DNA from 2 places in the Allobosea spartocytisi genome. Region 2 is predicted to be linked to the other one. Evidence: riboswitches for the same ligand, from Rfam matches in the RefSeq annotation. Region 2 holds a riboswitch; the other holds the start of a gene.
The links. A riboswitch is a leader RNA that binds a small molecule or an ion and turns the genes downstream of it on or off. The one in region 2 is predicted to bind thiamine pyrophosphate.

Region 1 (4,411 bases), on a different contig from region 2:
GTCTTCGACGTGCTCGACGGCGCCCTGCTGGTGACGGAGCCAGCCGCGCCCTGCATCGTCGAAGCCGCGCAATGCCGGATCGATCCGCGCGGGCTCTGGGGGCCGGATCAGGGTGTCGTCGCGAGCCAGGCCAAGGCGATCGAACGTGCGCGCGGCGCGGCCGAGCGCGCACTGCGCGACGGCTACCGGACGCTGACGGCGAAGGCGAACGCGGTCGACCAGCGGACGCTTGCCCGCGAGCAGGCCGGCTTCTCGGGCGAGCGCGAGATGATCTGCCGCGATTTCCAGCGCGAGGGCCAATACGGCTTCTGCGCCGCGCGGGTCACGGAGGCGCGCGCGGCCGAGCTGCGGGCGAGGCTCGGGCTCGGCACCGAGCCGAAGCAGGCGGCCAAGCCGAAACCGCGCCCGGCGGCACCGAAGCCCGCGCCGCTCCCGCTTACGCCCACCCAGTAGCGATTTCCCGGTCCGCGACAGCCGGCGGGTTATTCCGGCCGCCCGAAGGCCGCAACGCGAGCCGCGTCGCGACCTCCGGAGGCTCTGTTCACTCCGCCGCGGGCAGGTAGATGCTACCGCCCTTGTCGAGGAACTCCTTCGACTTGGCCGCCATGCCTTCATCCGCGAGCGCTTCGAGCGCCTTGCGCTCGTTCTCGCCCATCGCCAGAACCTCGGCGCGCAGATCTTGCGTGATCTTCATCGAGCAGAATTTCGGCCCGCACATCGAGCAGAAATGCGCGACCTTGTGGGCGTCCTTCGGCAAGGTCTCGTCGTGGAACTCGCGCGCCGTGTCGGGGTCGAGCGCCAGGTTGAACTGGTCCTCCCAGCGGAAGTCGAAACGGGCGCGGGAGACCGCGTCGTCCCGGATCTTCGCGGCCGGATGGCCCTTGGCGAGGTCGGCGGCATGGGCCGCGATGCGATAGGTGATGACGCCGGTCTTGACGTCGTCGCGGTTCGGCAGGCCCAGATGCTCCTTCGGCGTGACGTAGCAGAGCATGGCGCAGCCATACCAACCGATCATCGCAGCCCCGATGCCGGAGGTGATGTGGTCGTAGCCCGGCGCGATGTCGGTGGTCAGCGGTCCGAGCGTATAGAAGGGCGCCTCGCCGCATTCGCGCAGCTGCTTGTCCATGTTCTCCTTGATCTTGTGCATCGGCACATGGCCGGGGCCCTCGATCATCACCTGGCAGCCCTTCTTCCAGGCGACCTGGGTCAGCTCGCCCAGCGTCTCCAGCTCGGCGAACTGGGCGCGGTCATTGGCGTCAGCGATCGAGCCCGGACGCAGGCCATCGCCCAGCGAGAAGGAGACGTCGTATTTGCGCATGATGTCGCAAATCTCGTCGAAGCGCTCGTAGAGGAAGCTCTCCTTGTGATGCGCCAGGCACCAGCGCGCCATGATCGAGCCGCCACGCGAAACGATGCCGGTAACTCGCGATGCCGTGAGCGGAACATAGGGAAGTCTGACGCCGGCATGGATGGTGAAGTAATCGACGCCCTGCTCGGCCTGCTCGATGAGGGTGTCCTTGAACACCTCCCAGTCGAGCTTGATCGGATCGCCGCCGACCTTCTCCAGCGCCTGGTAGATCGGCACCGTGCCGATCGGCACCGGCGAATTGCGCAGGATCCAGGAGCGGATGTTGTGGATGTTGCGGCCGGTGGAGAGGTCCATCACCGTGTCGGCGCCCCAGCGGATCGCCCAGACCAGCTTCTCGACCTCCTCGGCCGCGCCGGAGGTGACGGCCGAGTTGCCGATATTGGCGTTGATCTTGACCAGGAAATTGCGGCCGATCGCCATCGGCTCGAGCTCGGGGTGGTTGATGTTGGCCGGGATGATGGCGCGGCCGCGCGCGATCTCCTCGCGGACGAACTCGGGCGTGACGAATTCCGGCACGCTGGCGCCGAAGCTCTCGCCATCGGCGTGGCGCTCGCGGGCGCCTTCCATCATCGCGGCACGGCCGAGATTCTCGCGATGCGCGACATAGATCATCTCGGGCGTGATGATGCCGGCCTTGGCGAATTCGTACTGCGTCGCCATCTGGCCGGGCTTCGCCTCGAGGATCGGGCGCTCAGCCGGGCAGGCCGGAACCAACTGCGCTTCGCTGATATGGCCGTTATCGGCGGCGGTGACCGCGCGCCCGGCGACCCGCTCGAAGCCGCGGGCGTCGAGCCAGGCACGACGCGGCTGGGGCAGGCCCGCATCGAGGTCGATCTTCGCGTCGGTCTCGGTAAAGGGGCCGGACGGGTCGTAGATCCGCACCGGCGGTTCGGCGTCCGTGGTAAGCTGCACCTCGCGGAACGGCACCCGGATCGAGCCATCCTCGGGTGTCGGCACGTAGATCTTGCGCGAGCCGATGATCGGTCCCGTGGTCACGCTTTGCGGCGCGGCCTTGACGCTGTTCTTCTGCGGTTTGCTGTGGGCGTTCATGCGGGATCTCCTCCTTGGTCCAAGGTTCAGGAGATCCGGGTTTGGAAGCGGTCCAGTCGCTGTCTGCGGATAAGGTACGGCCCGACCCGCGTTCCAGTCCCTCCGCCGGTATGACCCGGATCAGGTTCGACGGGTTCGGCCTCATCAGCCATCTCAGCCCTTGCGAGCACCCCTCGGAACGATTCCAAGGTTAGGGCTTCGACCGGGGAGACGCAACCGGCAAAGGAAAGCCGGCACGCAGGGGCCGGCATGCAAAAAACGTCAGGCCGTGCGATCGACCTGCAGGCCCTGGCCTGCGGGGAGGACGGCCTTCGCCTGCTCAGCGCCCTGCTCGAGCATGGCGACGACGCCGCGCTCGGCCTCGGCATTCTGCCGCAGCATCTCGGTGCCGAGGGCCTGCTGCGTCGAGGCTGACTGCATCGAGACGAGGCTTTGGGCGATGGCGGCAACGTCACTCATGCGGCAATGCTAGGCCGCAAGCGTTGAACAATCCTGAACGCCTCTCAGGGCGCGATGATCGAAGGCACGCCGCGCGGCATCGGCAGATCGCGATTGGCCTCCTGCGCCGCGCGTCCGTCCTGCGCCACGCGCCCGTATTGATGGAACAGCCCTCGCTCCTCGGACCGCAAGCGGGAAACCTCCCCCGGTTGCGGGGCGATCGGCACGCCGGGCGCCCGCTGCTTGACCGCAGGGCCGGGCGACGGGGTGCTCTGGGCCTGCGCGGCCGGCGCCAGAAGCGATCCGGCCAGAAGCAGGCATGCCAGCATCAAGGAGAGCTTCTTCATGGCTTCATCTCCCTTCGGACTACTCCTCCGGAAGATAGAACTGGCGAAACGAAGCGGCGGTTCCTTGCTTCCGACGAAGAGCGGGGCTGCACAAAGTGCAGCCCCGCTCTGTGCGATAGCGGCGTTTCGACGCCGCGCCGATCAGCGACTCTGGCCCGTCAGCAGCGGCGTGATACGCCTAAGCGTGACGCGCCGGTTCTCGCGCGAGGCAGCTTGCGTCTGCACCTTCAGATACTGCTCGCCATAGCCCTGGGTCGTCAGGTTCTCGGGCGGGATCTGGAAGTCGCGCGTCAGGATCTCGGCGACGGACTGGGCCCGGCGGTCGGAGAGCGAGAGGTTGTCGATGTCGGAACCCACGGCATCGGTATGGCCCTCGACGAGGAAGACCTCGTTCGGCGAGCCCTGCAGCACACGCCGCACCGAATCCGCGATCACCGCGAGGCGTTGCGCCTGGTCGGCCGTGACCTGCCAGGAGCCCGTCTCGAAGTTGATCGTGTCGATATCGACGCTGCGCATGCGGGCACGCAGGTCGGGCGAGTAGCGGACCTCGTCCAGCGTGTAGCGACGCGGGATCGCGGCAATCGGCGGGGCCATGATCGTCTCGTAGATCAGGCTCTCATCGGCCTGGTCCGCATTGACGATATAGCGCTCGCGCGGGATCGGCAGCGGCGGCGGGGGCAGCACCACGACATCGTCGGCAAAGCGCCCCGGACGGTCCCGCAGCGTGTTGTCGATGATGATCACCTCGCGATCGTCGCGGCCGATGCGGCTGCGGCGGATCAGCCGGCCCTCCTCGTCGGTGACGGTGACGATGCGCGTTCCGTCGGGCCGCTCGAAGACGGTGCGCGTCTCGCCGTCGCGGCGCTCGGCGCGGCCCTGCCAGCCGAGATCCCGGAAGCGCTGGTCCTCGTCGCGGCGGATGATGGCGCGGCCGTCATCGTCGCGGATGATGGTGCGGCCGGGTTCACGGATGATGGTGAGGTCACCTTCGCGCTGCTCCTGCCGTTCCCTGCGGATGTCGTCGAAGCGCTCGGCGCCCTGGGTCGCCATGATACCGCCGATGACGCCGGCCCCGAGGCCGATCGCCCCGGCGACGCCGGGCGAAATGCCGCCGCGACGCCCCTCACGCTGGGGCGGCTGACCGGGAAGTTGGCCGGGAAGACCTGCCGGCGGCTGCCCCTGCACGGCGCCAGGCGCAGGCGGGGCG
Region 2 (4,411 bases):
GCGGCGCGGAGTATCTCACCAATTTCGGCAATACCGCCGCCTCGCTGTTCGCAGACGCCGCCTATGGCAAGAAGTCGGATGGCGGCTTCGGCCGTTCCTCCGGAAACGAGTTCAGCTTCCTAGCGGGCTTGCGCGTCTATTTCGGCTCCAGTGGCACCAACGACGTGTCGCCGTGGCTCGGCGAAAAGACCCTCATTCGGCGCGACCGCGAAGACTATATGCCGACCTATATCGGCCGCGATGCGGGCGACCTGCCGAGGGCGCGCAAGAACACGGCAACTGGGCAGCCCGGTGCTCCTGGCGCTCCCGGTGCTCCTGGCGCTGCCGGTACTCCTGGCGCTCCCGGTGCTCCTGGCGCTGCCGGTACTCCTGGCGCTGCCGGTACTCCTGGCGCTCCCGGCGCTCCTGGCACTGCCGGTACTCCTGGCCCTGTCGGCCCTGCCGGCCCTGTCGGCCCTGAAGGCCCTTCCGGCCCTGCTGGCCCTTCCGGCCCCGTCGGCCCTGCTGGCCCTGTCGGCCCTGTCGGCCCTGAAGGCCCTTCCGGCCCTGAAGGCCCTACCGGTCCTGTCGGCCCTGTCGGTCCTTCCGGCTGAGATCTCGAAGGGGCCGGAGCTCGGCAACGAGGTCCCCGATGACGCAGTTCGTTCCGAAAGCCCAATGATGACAGGACCGAGACTTGACTGTTACGTGTTGATCGATCGGGCACCACAGCTCGTCGCGGCTCCGACCGGCCGCGATTGGATGGATGCCACGAGCGAGCACTTCGCAAACCGGTGCACGCCGCTTTTAATTGCCAACGCCAATGGTTGGGAGTTGCTCAACCCGGCTGGCTTCTCTGCCACCTGGAACGGCTGGAATGGCAAGGAGGACATCACCCTTCGTCCTCACGAGCCAGGTACCCATTTGCACCAAGCCGGGGTGTTCTTCGGACACGGCATCCTGAGTTTCCATCCGGGCTACCTGTTCAGGACAGATCCGGATTGGATGATGTCGGTCCGCGGCTCGCCCAACCGCATCAAAGACGGCATCCACCCGCTCGACGGGCTGGTGGAGACCGGCTGGCTACCCTTCAGCTTTACCATGAACTGGAAATTCACCCGGCCTGGCACAGTGCATTTCGAAAAGGATGAGCCGTTCTGCTTCGTCACCATGGTGCCAGCTGTCACCATCGAGAGCGTACAGCCGGTAATTCGACCCATTACCGAGGATCCAGCCCTGCACCGGGAATATAAATCCTGGAACAGCGAGCGGGTTAGATTCAACGCTGCTATCGGTCTCGGCGACCCCCTTACGGTGGAGCAGAAATGGCAGAAGAACTACCTCGTGGGCAAATCACCGACCGGGCAGTCCGTCGCAGGCGAGAATCACCGGGTGAAGCGAAGTCTCAAGGCGCCGACTTGGTCCGACGCACCGCCGATATCGAAGATATGAGGTGTTTGCGGTGTCCGGTGGAGACTGAAGGCGTCTGAAGGTCGGGTCTCTCGCGCCATGGGGCCGCTGCATCGGCTGGCCGGGACATGCCGCTCAAGGTTGAACTCGTAGAACAGTGCCTCCTGCGCAACCGTCCGCTCGCCCATCATCACGCCGCCCTCCGCAAGGACGACGGAAACAGAACCTCAAGCCCACAGCAACACCGACTTCTTCAACACAAACCACCCCTTGCTGACATCAGGAAGGTCTGCGTCCGGACCGTGCGAAGAGGTCGGCGGCCTCAGCCGGAGATGACGGCAACCCTGTGAGGCGTTCCTTCTGCAACTCCCTGAACCAGCTCTCGGCGATACCGGCGAGTCGGCGGGCATAACGCGACGCGTCCCGATAATCGTCACAGGGCAGAGGTAGTCGAACGGGAGTGCTCCCGAACGCTCCCCGGAGATCTATCGGAATAGCGATCTGGAACCAGAATCGGGCCCCGCGACGCCAGAGATAGCCAGCCATGTGTATGCCGCCGTCTATCGTGCCCGGCTGCGCTTGGAACTGTCTTTACTAATCAAGGGGGTAGGAGTGGCGGAGACGGAGGGATTCGAACCCTCGATACCCTTGTGGGGTATGCTCATTTAGCAAACGAGTGCCTTCAGCCTCTCGGCCACGTCTCCAGCGCAAGGCTCTATGCCCGATCGTGACGCCGTTTGACAAGTCTCCACTTTGCACCAAGGATAATTCTCCCGGTCGACAGGGGCGGGCGATCACTCCCTTCACACGGGAGGGGATATGGCTGCGCAGGAGCGACGGAAGCACTCCCTTGGTAAGGGAGACGTCAAGCCGGGCGATCTCCCGGAAAGGCCGGTATGCATCGGCTCGCCTTGCTCTCCGAGGCCCAGCTCACTAGATTAGGCGCGTCCGTTGGGGTGCCGAGAGGCTGAGAGGCGTGGCTCACGCCAACCCATCGTACCTGATCCGGGTAATGCCGGCGAAGGGAACGGTCCTCGGCTCGCAGTTCTCTGCATCGCGCCTCCGGCCGTTGCCTTCCCGGGAGCATGGGAAGCGCATGGCACAATTGCCGCATCGGCCAAGCCAGACCACCGTCGCGATCGTCGGCGCCGGCGTCGTCGGCCTCGCCTGCGCCGTCGAGTTGCTCGACAGGGGCGCGGCCGTCGTCATCCATGAGCGCGGTCCGCGCATCGGCGCCGAGGCCTGCTCCTGGTATGCCGGCGGCATGCTGGCGCCCTGGTGCGAGGGCGAGAGCGCCGAGGAGCCGGTGGTGCGGCTCGGGCAGGAGGCGGCCGGCTGGTGGGAGCGGCATACGGGTGAGGTCGCGCGACAGGGCACGCTCGTCGTCGCGCCGAGCCGGGATCGTTCGGAGCTGCGCCGCTTCGGCCAGCGCACCAGCCATTTCGAGGAGATCGACGGCGAGGCGATCGCGCGGCTGGAGCCCGATCTCGTCGGGCGCTTCGGGCGCGGGCTGTTCTTCGCAGCGGAGGCGCATCTCGATCCGCGCCGGGCGATCAAGGCCCTGGGCGACAAGGTTCTCGCGCAAGGCGGGACGATCCATTTCGAGAGCCCGGTCGAGCCGGCCGAGCTCGACGCCGACATCGTGCTCGATTGCCGCGGGCTTGCGGCCCGCGACGTCCTGCCCGATCTGCGCGGCGTCAAGGGCGAGATGCTGATCCTGAAGAGCGACGAGATTGCGCTGTCGCGTCCGGTCCGGCTGCTGCACCCGCGCATTCCGCTGTATATCGTGCCGCGTGCGGACGGGCATTTCATGGTCGGCGCGACGATGATCGAGAGCGGCGCGCGCCGGCGCATCTCGGCCCGGTCCATGCTCGAGCTGCTCGGCGCGGCCTATGCGCTGCATCCGGCCTTCGGCGAGGCTGAGATCGTCGAGATCGGCACCGATGCCCGCCCGGCCTTTCCCGACAACCTGCCGCGGCTGACGCGCCGGGGCCGGGTGATCCATGTCAACGGGCTCTACCGCCACGGCTTCCTGCTCAGCCCCGCCATGGCGCGGATGGCGGCCGATGCCGTATTGAACCCGCAATCCCGACCGGAGATGCTGCATGACCTTGCTGCTTAACGGCGCGCCCCAGGACATCGCGGGCAAGACGCTGGCCGAGGCGCTGGCCGAGCTCGGCTATGCCGGCCGGATCGTCGCCACCGCTGTGAACGGCGAATTCGTCCCGGCCCGCAAGCGCGCCGAGACCGCGCTCAACGACGGCGACCGCATCGAGGTCGTCGCGCCGATGCAGGGAGGTTGAGATGGCGTCCTTCTACGGCTTCGAGCCGCAAAATCCGCTTTTCCTCGGCACGGCGCAATATCCGTCGCCCGCCATCCTGGCCGAGGCGGTCAGGCGTTCGGGCGCCGAGGTGGTCACCGTCTCGCTGCGCCGGGAATCGGCCGGCGGCGGGGCTGGGCAGGCGTTCTGGACATTGATCCGCGAGCTCGGCGTCAAGGTGCTGCCCAACACCGCCGGCTGTCACTCGGTGAAGGAGGCCGTGACGACGGCCCAGATGGCGCGCGAGGTCTTCGGCACGGACTGGATCAAGCTCGAGGTGATCGGCGAGGACGACACGCTCCAGCCGGACGTGATCGCCCTGGTCGAGGCGGCCCGCATCCTTTCCGATGACGGCTTCAAGGTCTTTCCCTACACGACCGAGGACATCGTCGTCGGCGGACGCCTGCTCGATGCCGGCTGCGAGGTGCTGATGCCCTGGGGCGCGCCGATCGGCTCCGGCCGGGGCCTCAACAACCCTTATGGGTTGCGCACCATGCGCCAGCATTTCCCGGACATCCCGCTCGTCGTCGATGCCGGCATCGGCCTGCCGTCCCACGCCGCTCAGGCGATCGAGATGGGCTATGACGGCATCCTGCTCAACACCGCCGTCGCCAAGGCCGGCGATCCCGCCGCGATGGCGGAAGCCTTCGCGCTTGCGATCCGTGCCGGCCGGCTCGCCTTCGGCGCGCAACCGATCGAGG

Region 1: another riboswitch for thiamine pyrophosphate. It lies ahead of thiC (phosphomethylpyrimidine synthase ThiC); the one in region 2 lies ahead of thiO (glycine oxidase ThiO).

What each region holds. Positions count from the first base shown of each region.
Region 1 is NZ_JACXWY010000003.1:330,445-334,855, forward strand. Features, by position in the region: gene IED13_RS06955 (hypothetical protein) at 1-453, shown strand, start outside; gene thiC (phosphomethylpyrimidine synthase ThiC) at 542-2,419, opposite strand; TPP riboswitch at 2,499-2,603, opposite strand; gene IED13_RS06965 (hypothetical protein) at 2,681-2,878, opposite strand; gene IED13_RS06970 (hypothetical protein) at 2,923-3,204, opposite strand; gene IED13_RS29175 (OmpA family protein) at 3,346-4,411, opposite strand, start outside.
Region 2 is NZ_JACXWY010000002.1:117,183-121,593, forward strand. Features, by position in the region: gene IED13_RS03395 (collagen-like protein) at 1-593, shown strand, start outside; gene IED13_RS03400 (DUF6065 family protein) at 688-1,431, shown strand; gene IED13_RS29320 (DUF6538 domain-containing protein) at 1,669-1,935, opposite strand; tRNA gene IED13_RS03405 (tRNA-Ser) at 2,003-2,093, opposite strand; TPP riboswitch at 2,332-2,433, shown strand; gene thiO (glycine oxidase ThiO) at 2,486-3,511, shown strand; gene thiS (sulfur carrier protein ThiS) at 3,495-3,692, shown strand; gene IED13_RS03420 (thiazole synthase) at 3,694-4,411, shown strand, end outside.